Regions from separate parts of the Streptomyces sp. NPDC001822 genome, predicted to be linked through region 2. Evidence: riboswitches for the same ligand, from Rfam matches in the RefSeq annotation. Region 2 holds a riboswitch; each other region holds the start of a gene.
What was found. Region 2 has a riboswitch for cobalamin ahead of ACFYY2_RS01840 (ABC transporter substrate-binding protein). Riboswitches for the same ligand answer to the same signal wherever they lie in the genome.
Positions count from the first base shown of each region.

Region 1: it holds a riboswitch for cobalamin, as region 2 does, so the genes downstream of both, ACFYY2_RS18225 (ribonucleoside-diphosphate reductase subunit alpha) here and ACFYY2_RS01840 (ABC transporter substrate-binding protein) in region 2, are expected to answer to the same signal.
Region 3: it holds a riboswitch for cobalamin, as region 2 does, so the genes downstream of both, ACFYY2_RS21495 (cobalamin biosynthesis protein) here and ACFYY2_RS01840 (ABC transporter substrate-binding protein) in region 2, are expected to answer to the same signal.

Region 1 covers NZ_JBIATW010000007.1:109,695-113,779, reverse strand. The annotation lists gene mctP (monocarboxylate uptake permease MctP) at 1-976, shown strand, start outside; gene ACFYY2_RS18230 (GNAT family N-acetyltransferase) at 1,102-1,602, shown strand; cobalamin riboswitch at 1,638-1,779, shown strand; gene ACFYY2_RS18225 (ribonucleoside-diphosphate reductase subunit alpha) at 1,916-4,085, shown strand, end outside.
Region 2 covers NZ_JBIATW010000001.1:400,570-404,654, forward strand. The annotation lists gene ACFYY2_RS01830 (ABC transporter ATP-binding protein) at 1-240, opposite strand, end outside; gene ACFYY2_RS01835 (FecCD family ABC transporter permease) at 237-1,352, opposite strand; gene ACFYY2_RS01840 (ABC transporter substrate-binding protein) at 1,349-2,380, opposite strand; cobalamin riboswitch at 2,422-2,595, opposite strand; cobalamin riboswitch at 2,757-2,879, shown strand; gene ACFYY2_RS01845 ((2Fe-2S) ferredoxin domain-containing protein) at 3,003-3,341, shown strand; gene ACFYY2_RS01850 ((2Fe-2S)-binding protein) at 3,328-4,044, shown strand.
Region 3 covers NZ_JBIATW010000009.1:54,065-58,149, forward strand. The annotation lists gene ACFYY2_RS21480 (class II aldolase/adducin family protein) at 1-119, opposite strand, end outside; gene ACFYY2_RS21485 (anion permease) at 376-1,635, shown strand; gene ACFYY2_RS21490 (hypothetical protein) at 1,648-1,872, shown strand; cobalamin riboswitch at 1,977-2,172, shown strand; gene ACFYY2_RS21495 (cobalamin biosynthesis protein) at 2,280-3,224, shown strand; gene ACFYY2_RS21500 (cobyric acid synthase) at 3,221-4,085, shown strand, end outside.

The DNA of each region.
Region 1 (4,085 bases), on a different contig from region 2:
CGCGAAGGCCGGCGAGGCGTTCGCCCAGACCAACGAGGCGACGGGCAAACCGAGGGGCGCGCTCGTGCCCGGGGAGATGGGCCAGTGGGGCTACGCGACGCTGGCACTGGGCTCCGCGCTCGCGCTCTTCATGTACCCGCACTCGATCACGGCGACGCTCTCCAGCCGCAGCCGTGAGGTGATCCGGCGCAACACCACGATCCTGCCGCTGTACTCCCTGATGCTGGGCCTGCTCGCGCTGCTCGGCTTCATGGCGATCGCGGCCGGGATCAAGGTCGACAACGGTCAGCTGGCGATCCCCCAGCTGTTCGAGAACATGTTCCCCGACTGGTTCGCGGGTGTGGCCTTCGCCGCGATCGGGATCGGCGCCCTGGTGCCAGCCGCGATCATGTCGATCGCCGCGGCGAACCTCTTCACCAGGAACATCTACAAGGACTTCATCAAGCCGGACGCGACCCCGGCGCAGGAGACCAAGGTCTCCAAGCTGGTCTCGCTGCTGGTCAAGGTGGGCGCGCTCGCCTTCGTCCTCACCATGGACAAGACGGTCGCGATCAACTTCCAGCTGCTCGGCGGGATCTGGATCCTCCAGACCATGCCGGCGCTGGTGGGCGGCCTGTTCACCCGGTGGTTCCACCGCTGGGCCCTGATCGCCGGCTGGGCCGTCGGCATGATCTACGGCACGGTGGCCGCGTACGGTGTCGCCAGCCCGACCCAGAAGCACTTCGGCGGCTCCTCGAAGGAGATCCCCGGCATCGGCGAGATCGGCTACATCGGTCTCACCGCGTTCGTGCTGAACGTCCTCGTCGTCGTCGTGCTGACCTTCGTCCTGAACGCGCTGAAGGCCCCGGCGGGTATCGACGAGACCTCGCCGTCCGACTACACCGCGGACGTCGGCGAGCCCGGCGTCAAGGTCACGCTCCCGCCGGCCACGGTGGGTGCGCCGGGAGGCGAGCCCGAGCCCCTGGAACGCCTGTAGCCCGTGACGTCGTCGGTCCCGGCGGGTCCGCCCCGCCGGGACCGACGCGTGTGCGGGGTGCTCGCTCCGGCGAAGACCTCACGGGAGTACGTGCGCGGGACGGGTGTCTGCGGCAGACTCCGCGCATGGACGTTTCGATCAGGCCGGTCCGCGCCGCCGAGCACGAGGCCCTGGGCGAGATCACCACCCGGGCCTACCTCGACGACGGGCTGCTGGACTTCGCCGCGGCCGATCAGTACGCCGAACAGCTCCGCGCCGTCGGACGGCGCGCCGCGGAGGCGCTCGTGCTGGCGGCGGTGGGCTCCGACGGCGGCGTGCTGGGAGGTGTCACCTATGTCACCCCGGGCAGCCCGTGGACCGACATCGCCGCAGAGGACGAGGCCGAACTCCGGATGCTGGCCGTCTCCCGTGAAGCGCGGGGACGTGGTGCCGGCGAGGCGCTCGTCCGGGCCTGCGTCGAGCGGGCACGCGCCACCGAGAGGCTCTCCGGGGTGGTCCTGTCGACCCAGCCGGCCATGGAGTCCGCCCACCGCGTCTACCGGCGCCTCGGCTTCGCGCGGACCCCGGAACGCGACTGGAGCCCTCTCCCCGGGTTCACCCTGCTGACGTTCCGTCTGGCCTTTTGACCCATCACGACACTACATGTGGGGGCTGCCTCAATCGGCAGCCCCCACATGTATGCTCGACCTCGCTGTCGCCGCAGGGGAATCCGGTGTGAATCCGGAACTGTCCCGCAACGGTGTGATCGGTGTGCATTCGCGCACCGCGGAGTCCGAGGACCTGCCGACGGTGCGTCCGGCTCGACCGAACCGGACGCCGAGACGTCCGGGTCCCGCGGAGGGCCGGTGGACGCCGTGCGCGCCGTGCTCCCTCCCCGGGTGCGACCGTGCCCGGCTGCCCCGCTCCCGCAGGCCCCGAGCCGAGCGAGGGATAGCCCCAGTGACCATCGCGCCCGCAGACCCGGTTTCAGCCGCGGAATCCGAGAGCCTCACGACCGACGCGCCCGGGACCGCACTGTTGCGGACCCTGACCGGTCTGACCGCCGATCTGCCCGACACCGACCCCGGACGGGTCGCGGCCGCCGCGCTGCGCGGCCGGAGCGCGCGGGCGGACGAGGCCGAGCTGCGCTCGCTGGCCACCGAGGCCGCCGCGGGCCTGATCTCGGAGGACCCGGCCTACTCCCGGCTCGCCGCCCGGCTGCTCACCCTCGCGATCGCGGAGGAGGCGGCGGGCGAGGGGGCGGTCTCCTTCTCCTCGTCGGTCGCCGTGGGGCACCGCGAGGGCCTGATCGCCGACCGTACGGCCGAGTTCGTCACGCTGCACGCGGCCGCCCTGGACGCGCTGGTGGAGCGCTCGCTCGCCGACGGGGCGGACGACCGCTTCGGCTACTTCGGCCTGCGCACGCTGCACAGCCGCTATCTGCTGCGCCACCCGCTCACCCGGCAGGTCATCGAGACCCCGCAGCACTTCATGCTGCGCGTGGCCGCCGGGCTCGCCGAGGACACCTCGCAGCGTGCCCTGGACGAGGTGGCCGCCCTGTACGGCCTGATGAGCCGCCTCGACTACCTGCCGTCCTCGCCGACCCTCTTCAACTCCGGCACCCGGCACCCGCAGATGTCCTCCTGCTATCTGCTGGACTCGCCGCTGGACGAGCTCGACTCGATCTACGACCGCTATCACCAGGTGGCCCGCCTCTCGAAGCACGCGGGCGGCATCGGCCTCTCGTACTCCCGTGTCCGCGCCCGGGGTTCGCTGATCCGCGGCACGAACGGCCACTCCAACGGCATCGTGCCGTTCCTCAAGACCCTGGACGCCTCGGTCGCCGCGGTCAACCAGGGCGGCCGGCGCAAGGGCGCCGCCGCCGTCTACCTGGAGACCTGGCACGCCGACATCGAGGAGTTCCTGGAGCTGCGCGACAACACCGGCGAGGACCAGCGGCGTACGCACAACCTCAACCTCGCGCACTGGATCCCGGACGAGTTCATGCGCCGCGTCGACGCCGACACCGAGTGGTCGCTGTTCTCCCCGGCGGACGTGCCCGAGCTGGTCGACCTGTGGGGCGACGAGTTCGACGCGGCCTACCGCGCGGCCGAGGCCAAGGGCCTGGCCCGCAAGTCGATGCCCGCGCGTGAGCTGTACGGCCGCATGATGCGCACCCTCGCGCAGACCGGTCAGGGCTGGATGACCTTCAAGGACGCGTCCAACCGCACGGCCAACCAGACCGCCGAGCCGGGCCGGGTCGTGCACTCCTCGAACCTCTGCACCGAGATCCTGGAGGTCACCGACGACGGCGAGACGGCCGTCTGCAACCTGGGTTCGGTCAACCTGGGCGCGTTCGTGGCCGACGGCGGCATCGACTGGGAGCGGCTGGACGCCACCGTGCGCACCGCCGTGACGTTCCTGGACCGGGTCGTCGACATCAACTTCTACCCGACCGAGCAGGCCGGCCGGTCCAACGCCCGCTGGCGGCCGGTGGGCCTCGGCGCGATGGGCCTCCAGGACGTCTTCTTCCGGCTGCGGCTGCCCTTCGACTCCCCCGAGGCCCGCGCCCTGTCCACGAAGATCTCCGAGCGGATCATGCTGGCCGCGTACGAGGCGTCCTGCGACCTGGCCGAGCGGTCGGGTCCGCTGCCCGCCTGGTCCGAGACGCGCGCCGCGCGGGGTGTGCTGCACCCCGACCACTACGACACCGAGCTCAGCTGGCCGGAGCGCTGGGACGCGCTGCGCGCCCGGGTCGCGAAGACCGGGATGCGCAACTCGCTGCTGCTGGCCATCGCGCCGACGGCGACGATCGCCTCGATCGCGGGCGTGTACGAGTGCATCGAGCCGCAGGTCTCGAACCTCTTCAAGCGCGAGACGCTCAGCGGTGAGTTCCTCCAGGTCAACGGCTACCTGGTGGACGAGCTGAAGCGGCTCGGCGTGTGGGACGCCCGGACCCGTGAGGCGCTGCGCGAGGCGAGCGGTTCCGTGCAGGGCTTCGCGTGGATCCCCGAGGACGTCCGGGCGCTGTACCGCACGGCGTGGGAGATCCCGCAGCGCGGCCTGATCGACATGGCGGCGGCCCGTACGCCGTTCCTCGACCAGAGCCAGTCGCTCAACCTGTTCCTGG
Region 2 (4,085 bases):
CGTGCGGGCCAGTCGTCGCACCGGCAGCGACCAGGCGTCCTCCCCGTCGACCCGGACCTCGCCCGTCGCGGGGCGCAGGACACGGTAGACGGCGCGCAGCAGGCTGGACTTGCCGCTACCGTTGGGTCCCACCAGGCCGATCACCTCACCGGGGCGCGCGGTCAACGAGACGTCCCTGACCAGGCGACGGGCCCCCGCGGTGAGCGTGACCCCGTCGATGACGAGTGCGGTCGCGGTCATGCCACTCCTTCGCCGGTGCCGCGCCGTGCGTCGCGGCGCATGAGCCAGAGGAAGAACGGTCCGCCGCACAGGGCGGTGAGCACCCCCACCGGTATCTCCATGGGCGCGGCCACCACGCGTGCGGCGATGTCCGCCCAGACGAGGAAGACCGCCCCGCCGAGCGCGGCGGTGGGCAGCACGCGGCGGTGGTCACCGCCGACGAACAGACGCACGATGTGGGGCAGCATCAGGCCGACGAAGCCGATGGGCCCCGACGCGGCGACCAGCACACCCGTGACCAGGGACAGCAGCACGAACATGCGGGAGCGGAAGCGGGCCACGTCCAGCCCCATGGTGGTGGCGGCCTCCTCGCCCGCCAGCAGCAGGTTCAGATTGCGGGCCTGCACGAAGAGGACGCCGATGCCCAGCAGCAGTGCCGAGGCGGGCAGCCAGAGCGTCGCCCAGTCGACGCCGCCGAGGCCGCCGAGTGTCCACGCGAGCACCGCGCGGGCCTCGTTCCCGCGGTCCGTGGTCAGCAGGAGCAGATCCAGGACCGCGGTGAGCACCGCCGCGATCGCCACACCGGACAGCACGAGGCGCACGGAGCTGATGCGGCCCCCCGTGCGAGCGGTTGCGTACACGAGCAGCAGGGCGCCCAGCGCGCCGGCGAAGGCGGCGGCCGACAGCGAGACCGGGCCGAACAGCGTCACCCCGAACACGATCACGCTCACGGCACCCAGGGACGCCCCCGACGAGACCCCCAACAGGTAGGGCTCGGCGAGCGGGTTGCGTACGAGCGCCTGCATGGCGGTACCCACCACCGCCAGCCCGGCACCGGTCACCGCCCCGAGCAGGACACGCGGCGCGCGCACGTCCAGCACGATGGTCTCCCGTGCCGGGGACCAGTCCGGTGGTGACCGGTCTACGCCGACGGCGTGCGCGACGATGCCCCACACCTGCCCGGGCGGCACGTGCACCGAACCGATCGCCAGGCCCGCGGTGACGGAGACGAGCAGCAGCGCCGTCAGCACGAGCAGGGTGACGGCCGGTGTGCCCCGGCCCGTTCCCGGCCCGCCGGGCGACTGCCGCCCCTCGTCCCGCCTGCCGGACTCCTCCAGTGCGGGAGCGGTCACCGGAAGCTCGCGGGGTGCAGCCCGCGGGCGAGATCGCCGACCGCGTAGGCCGACCGGATCCCGACCAGGGTCGCGGTCAGCGGCAGGACGACGAACCGCTTGTTCCTGATCGCCGGCACGTCGGCGAGCGCGGGCCGGGAGAGGAGGTACTCCTTCTTCTGCTCGACGCTCCCGGAACCCGCGTAGTCGTAGATGGCGATGACCTCCGGCCTGCGGTCCACGACCTGTTCCCAGGACACGTCCCCGAAGACGTCGTCCAGGTCGCCGAAGACGTTCCTGCCGCCGGCCAGCCGGATCAGCTCGGTGCCGAGGCTCTTGCCGCCGGCGGTGAAGGCCGACTTGTCGCCGCTGTCGTATACAAAGACCGGCACGTCCGCCTCGTCCGCGACGGCGGATGCGGCCCGGCCCACACGGCCCTTCAGGTCCGCCACGAGTGAGTCGGCGCGGCCGGACACACCGAAGATCGTGCCGATGGTGCGGATCTCGTCGTAGGTGTCCTCCATCGTCACGCGCTTCTCACCGCAGTACTCACGGTTGAGATAGGTGTCGATCCCCGCGTCGGCGAAGGCTTTGCGGGAGCGGCCCTCCTTCTCGCCGAACGCGCTGCCGTACCCCCCGTAGACGAAGTCGGGCTCCGCATCCAGGACCGTCTCGAACGACGGCTCCTTCGCGGCCAGTTCCGGGACGGACTCGTACGCCTTCCTCAGATCCGGCAGCACGGACGAGTCGGGGTAGGCGGTCCCGACCATGCGGTCGGCGAGGCCCAGGGCGAGCATCAGCTCCGCGGGGTGCTGGTGAATGGTGACGACCCGGGCCGGAGGCCTGGTGTACGTCGTCCTCACCCCGCAGTTGTCGATGGTGACGGGGAATCCCGCGGGCGACGAGGCCGCGGCCCGGGGGTCTGCGTCCGGGCCGCCGGACGAGCCGCAGCCCGCGGTCAGCGCGACCGCGGACAGGGCGAGTACGCCGGCCGCCAGACGCAGGGCGCCGCGTCCGCGGGCCGTGAGTGCCGGGGGGAAAAGGGGCATGCCAGTGAACACGTGAAGCCTCCTGGGGAGTCCGCGCTCCTCGGATCGGGCCCGCGACAGGCCAGTGTCCTGACTCCCGGGCCGACGCTCCCCGCTCCGCCGCGCGGCGGCATGCGGAGGGGCTGCGCTTCCCGGTCACAGTGGCGGGACCGTGCCGGACTCACACCGGCTTCCTGTCTCCCGTCGCGGCGATGACCAGGTGATCCTACGTTCTGCCGCGGCGCGCTCGAACGGGCACCCGTCCGCACGCGCAGGGAGACGGTTCGCCGACCGGCACCCCACCGCCCCGGCGCGGTCCGGCACCGGTGCGGGGGTTGCCCGCCACGCCCTCGGGCACCGGATGCCATGATGGTTCCCGACAGGGCGACGGCGGTCCGAGGAAGCCGGTGCGAATCCGGCGCGGTCCCGCCACTGTGATCGGCGAGCGGATCCCGGTACGTCCACCGCCCCTCGGGGCGGGAAGGACGGGACGAGCCACGACCCGAGAGCCAGGAGACTCACGCGGTCGCCTCCTCGACGTACCCCGGGGCGGATCTCCCCGGAGAGAGGGTGGTTCGGCGTGTCCGAGAACCCGGCCGAAGAGGTATTCGGCAGCACGGTGGCATCAGCGGTGACAGGGCAGGTGCCCTGCCGGATCGTCGTGTGCCGGGACTGCTGCTGCGGCAGCCCCAAGGTGAGCGGGGACCACGCGGCGCAGACCGCGCGTCTGCGCGCCGCGGCACCGGTGCGGGTCTCCGAATGCCTCGACGTGTGCGATCAGGCCAACGTCGTCGTCGTGCAGCCCTCCGCCGCCGGCAGGGCGGCCGGAGCCCGGCCGGTCTGGCTGGGGCTGGTCAACGACCCGGACGCGACCGAGGACATAGCCGCCTGGGTGCGCGCCGGCGGCCCGGGCGTGGCGACCCGCCCGGGGATCCTCGACCTGTACGCGTTCGAACCCCCTCGGCGCCGTGCGACCAGCTGAGCCGGTGACAGCGGGCCCGCCCGACGCGGCACGGGCACCGGGCGGGGCCGTGGCGGCCGCTCTGGCCGACGTGGCGACGCTCGGGGGCTTCTTCGCGCTGCGCACGGACGCGCCCGACGAAGGCTGGCACCCCGTCCAGCATTCCTACGACCGCGGATTCGCCGACCTGTCCACGGCCGTGACCGACCGGTACCGCACCACGGATCAGCGCGTCGGCGTGTCCATCGCCCAGCTCGGCCACGCGGCACGCCTCTGGTCGCCCGTGCTCGCGTGCACCCTGCTCCACGGCATCGTGCCCGACCTCGACGCCCTGCGCAGGCAGGACACCGCCTCTGCACTCGGACTCCCGGCGCCCGCCGGGTGGTACGCCGACCGCCTTCCGGACGGTGAACTCGCCGTCGGCGCACAGGTCATGGACCATCTGAGCCGGCTGGAGGCGGGACTGGCCGTCAGGATCGCGCCACGCCTGCTGGACGGCAACGCCGCCTCCGCACTGATGGGTTCGGCCGGTGTCCTGCTGGCCGCCCGTCCGGAGACCAGGGTCCCGCTGACCCGTCTGGTCACCCGACTGCTCGGCACGGGGCGGCTGGTGGGCACCGGCTCGGTCACCGGGCCCGGCCTGGCCTTCCGCCGGCGAAGCTGCTGCCTCTACTACCGGACCCCGGCCGGCTCGAAGTGCGGGGACTGCTGCCTCGCCCGTTGATCCGCCGCTGACGCGGCCGCGGCGCACAACGGCACCGGCCG
Region 3 (4,085 bases), on a different contig from region 2:
ACCCGCGCCGACACGTTGCCCGAGGTGCCGACGACCAGCCCCTCGGCCGCCGTCCTGCGCGCCGTCGCGACGACGCCGCCCCATGCCTGTCCGATCGCGTCCTGATGGCCGTCGTTCATGCGCAGATCCTAGGACCCGCGGGGTGCGCGTGACCGATGTCTCCTCTACGGGGCAAACCGGGCGTTACGGGATCATCCGAACCGGCCGGAGGCCGGGCGCCGCAACGGCGACGGCCGCTCGGCCCGCCTCGCACGCACACAAGCGGAACCGCCGCGCACGCTTGGGGTCACCACGCCGCCCTGCCCAGTTCACCTTCCGTTCACCAAGGTTGCTTACGTTCCACGTGCCAATGACGTCGAACGATTGCCTGGGTAAATGGAACACATCACGCTGCTGCTCGCGATTGTGATCGTGACAGCTCTCGTGTTCGATTTCACGAACGGTTTCCACGACACCGCCAACGCGATGGCCACGACCATCTCGACCGGCGCCCTCAAGCCCAAGACAGCGGTGGCCATGTCCGCCGTTCTCAACCTCGTCGGCGCGTTCCTCTCGGTGGAGGTCGCCAAGACGATCTCCGGCGGGATCGTCAGCGAGGACGGCCTCAGAACCGAGGTCATCTTCGCCGCGCTCGTCGGCGCCATCCTGTGGAATCTGCTGACCTGGCTGGTCGGCCTGCCCTCCAGTTCCTCCCACGCACTCTTCGGCGGCCTCATCGGCGCCGCGGTGACGTCGGCCGGCTGGTCCTCGATCAACGGCGGCACCGTCGTCACGAAGGTCCTGCTGCCCGCGGTCGCCGCGCCGCTCGTCGCCGGTATCGCCGCGCTGCTGGCGACGAAGCTGACGTACCGCCTCAACCGGAAGATCACCGACGAGGCACAGCTGAAGTCGACCGCCAAGGGATACCGGGCCGGGCAGATCGCCTCCGCCGGTCTGGTCTCGCTCGCCCACGGCACCAACGACGCGCAGAAGACCATGGGCATCATCACCCTGGCCCTGGTCACCGGCGGCGTCCTCGCCCCCGGTTCGAACCCCCCGGTCTGGGTCATCACCGCGGCCGGTATCGCCATCGCCCTGGGCACCTACCTCGGCGGCTGGCGCATCATCCGCACCATGGGCAGCGGACTCACCCAGCTCCGGCCGCCGCAGGGCTTCGCCGCCCAGACCAGCGCGGCCACGGTCATCCTGGCCTCCTCGCACCTCGGGTTCTCCCTCTCCACCACGCAGTCCGTCTCCGGTGCGGTCATGGGTGCGGGGCTCGGACGCAAGGGGGGTGTGGTCCGCTGGTCCACCGCCACCCGGATGTTCGTCGCCTGGGGCCTGACCCTGCCGGCCGCCGGTGTGGTCGGCGCGGGCGCCGAGCTGCTGACCAAGCAGGGCTCCTGGGGAGTCGCCGTGACGGCCGCCCTGCTGGTCGCGGGTTCCGGCGCGATCTGGATGCTCTCGCGGCGCAAGCCGGTCGACCACACCAACGTCAACGCGGCCGACGAGGCCGCCGAGGAGCCCGCCGGTGTCGTCACGACGGCCATCGCGGCCGTCACCCCGCCGCCCGCGGGTGTGCCCGTCCCGGAACTCAAGACCACCATCCCCGCCCCGGACACCCAGGCCGACCCGGCCCGGCCGGCCACGGTGTAAGGACGCATCCGCATGAAAATCGACTGGGCGGCTCTCGCCTCCGTCTTCGGGATCAGCCTCGTGGTCACCGTCGCGCTCGTCGGCCTCTTCACCCTCGGCATCACCGGCCTGGCCAAGCAGGTGCGGACGGGCCAGGGCGGCGGCGGTTCCCACGCCCTGGCGCGCACCGGCGCGTACGCCTGCTTCGCCGTGTGCGCGGCGGCGGTCGCGTACGGGATCTACCTGATCGTCGCCTGACCCCCTCGGGCACCCCTCCGGGCCGGACACACCGTGTGTGTGTCCGGCCCGGTGTGCGTCCGGCCACACTGAAGCCTCGCAGGTCAACAGCAGGTTGACGGGCCTTCACGGGGCGTGGTGGACTGCCGGAGCCATTTACGGCGGCAGAAGAGGAAGCCGGTGCGAATCCGGCGCGGTCCCGCCACTGTCACCGGGGAGCAGTCCTCCACACGGAAGTCACGGCCCGCCACCGCGGGCTGGAAGGCCGGAGGACCCGCGGATCCGGAAGCCAGGAGACTCTCGTCGCCGGTCACGTCGAACCAGGGCGCGGACCCTGAGTGAGGACATCTGCCATGCCCGGCCGCCGTGCGTCCCTGCCCGCACCACCCGTGACGACGTCCCTCCGAGGCGCGACGGACCTCTGATCCGTGCGAGCCGACCGCATCTTCGCGTACGGCGCCGCCGCGGGGCTGATCGGCGACCTGCTGCTCGGTGACCCCCGGCGCGGCCACCCGGTGGCCGCCTTCGGGCGGGCCGCCGCGGGCGCCGAGCACCGCCTGTGGCGCGACCACCGGGGCTGGGGGGCCCTGCACACGCTCGTCTGCGCGGGCGGTGCCACGGCCGCCGCCGGGCTGGCGGCCCGCGCCGTGCGGAACCGTCCCGCGGCCGCCGTGGCACTGACCGCCGCCGCCACCTGGTCCGTCGTCGGGGGCACGTCGCTGGGCCGTGAGGCCCGGGCCATCGGCGGAGCACTGGAGGCCGGGGACATCGAGCTCGCCCGGGAGCGGCTGCCGCATCTGTGCGGCCGCGACCCGCAGGCGCTCGACGGGCCGCAGATCGCCCGGGCGGTCGTCGAGTCCGTCGCCGAGAACACCTCCGACGCCGTCGTGGGGGCCCTGGTGTGGGGCGCGCTCGGCGGGGTGCCCGGACTGATCGGTTTCCGGGCCGTGAACACCCTCGACGCCATGGTGGGGCACAAGTCGCCCCGCTACCGGCGCTACGGCTGGGCGTCGGCCCGGCTCGACGACCTCGCGGGCTGGCCCGGGGCCCGGCTCACCGCCGCGCTCGCGGTGGCCGCCGGGGGCCGTCCGCGCGAGGCCGTCCGTGCCTGGCGCTCGGACGCGGGCAGGCACCCGAGCCCCAACGCGGGCCCGGTGGAGGCCGCGTTCGCGGGGGCGCTCGGCGTACGCCTGGGCGGAACCCTCGCCTACGGCGGGCGGGTCGAGCACCGGCCGGTGCTCAACGGGGAGGCCGGCCGCGAGGTGCGGGTCACCGACATCGAACGTGCGGTGCGGCTGTCGCGCCGGGTGAGTGTGCTGGCCCTCGGCGTGTGTGCGGCGGCGCGGGCGGCCATGGGACGGAGGGGCGTATGAGCGGCGGACTGCTGGTCGCGGGCACCACCTCGGACGCGGGCAAGAGCGTCGTCACGGCGGGGATCTGCCGGTGGCTGGTGCGCCGGGGGGTGAAGGTCGCACCGTTCAAGGCGCAGAACATGTCGCTGAACTCCTTCGTCACCCGGGAGGGTGCGGAGATCGGCCGCGCCCAGGCGATGCAGGCGCAGGCCGCCCGGGTGGAGCCGTCGGCCCTGATGAACCCGGTGCTGCTGAAGCCGGGCGGCGACCGCTCCAGCCAGGTGGTCCTGATGGGCAGGCCGGTCGGCGAGATGAGCGCCCGCGGCTACCACGGCGGTCGGCAGGAAGCCCTGCTGGGCACCGTCGTGGACTGCCTGGAGCAGCTGCGGAGCACCTACGACGCCGTGATCTGCGAGGGGGCGGGCAGCCCCGCCGAGATCAACCTGCGGCGCACGGACATCGTCAACATGGGCATCGCGCGGGCCGCGCGCTTCCCGGTGGTGGTGGTCGGGGACATCGACCGGGGAGGCGTGTTCGCCTCGTTCTTCGGTACGACGGCGCTCCTGAGCGCCGAGGACCAGTCGCTGGTCGCCGGTTACCTCGTGAACAAGTTCCGCGGTGACGTGTCGCTGCTGGAGCCCGGCCTCGACATGCTGCACGGGCTCACGGGGCGGCGGACCTTCGGCGTGCTGCCGTACGCCCACGGGCTGGGCATCGACGAGGAGGACGGCCTGCGGGTCTCGATGCGCGGCACCGTGCGCGAGTCGGTCGTGGCGCCGCCGCACGGCGAGGACGTGCTGCGGGTCGCGGTGTGCGCCGTACCGCTGATGTCGAACTTCACCGACGTGGACGCGCTGGCGGCCGAGCCCGGTGTGGTGGTGC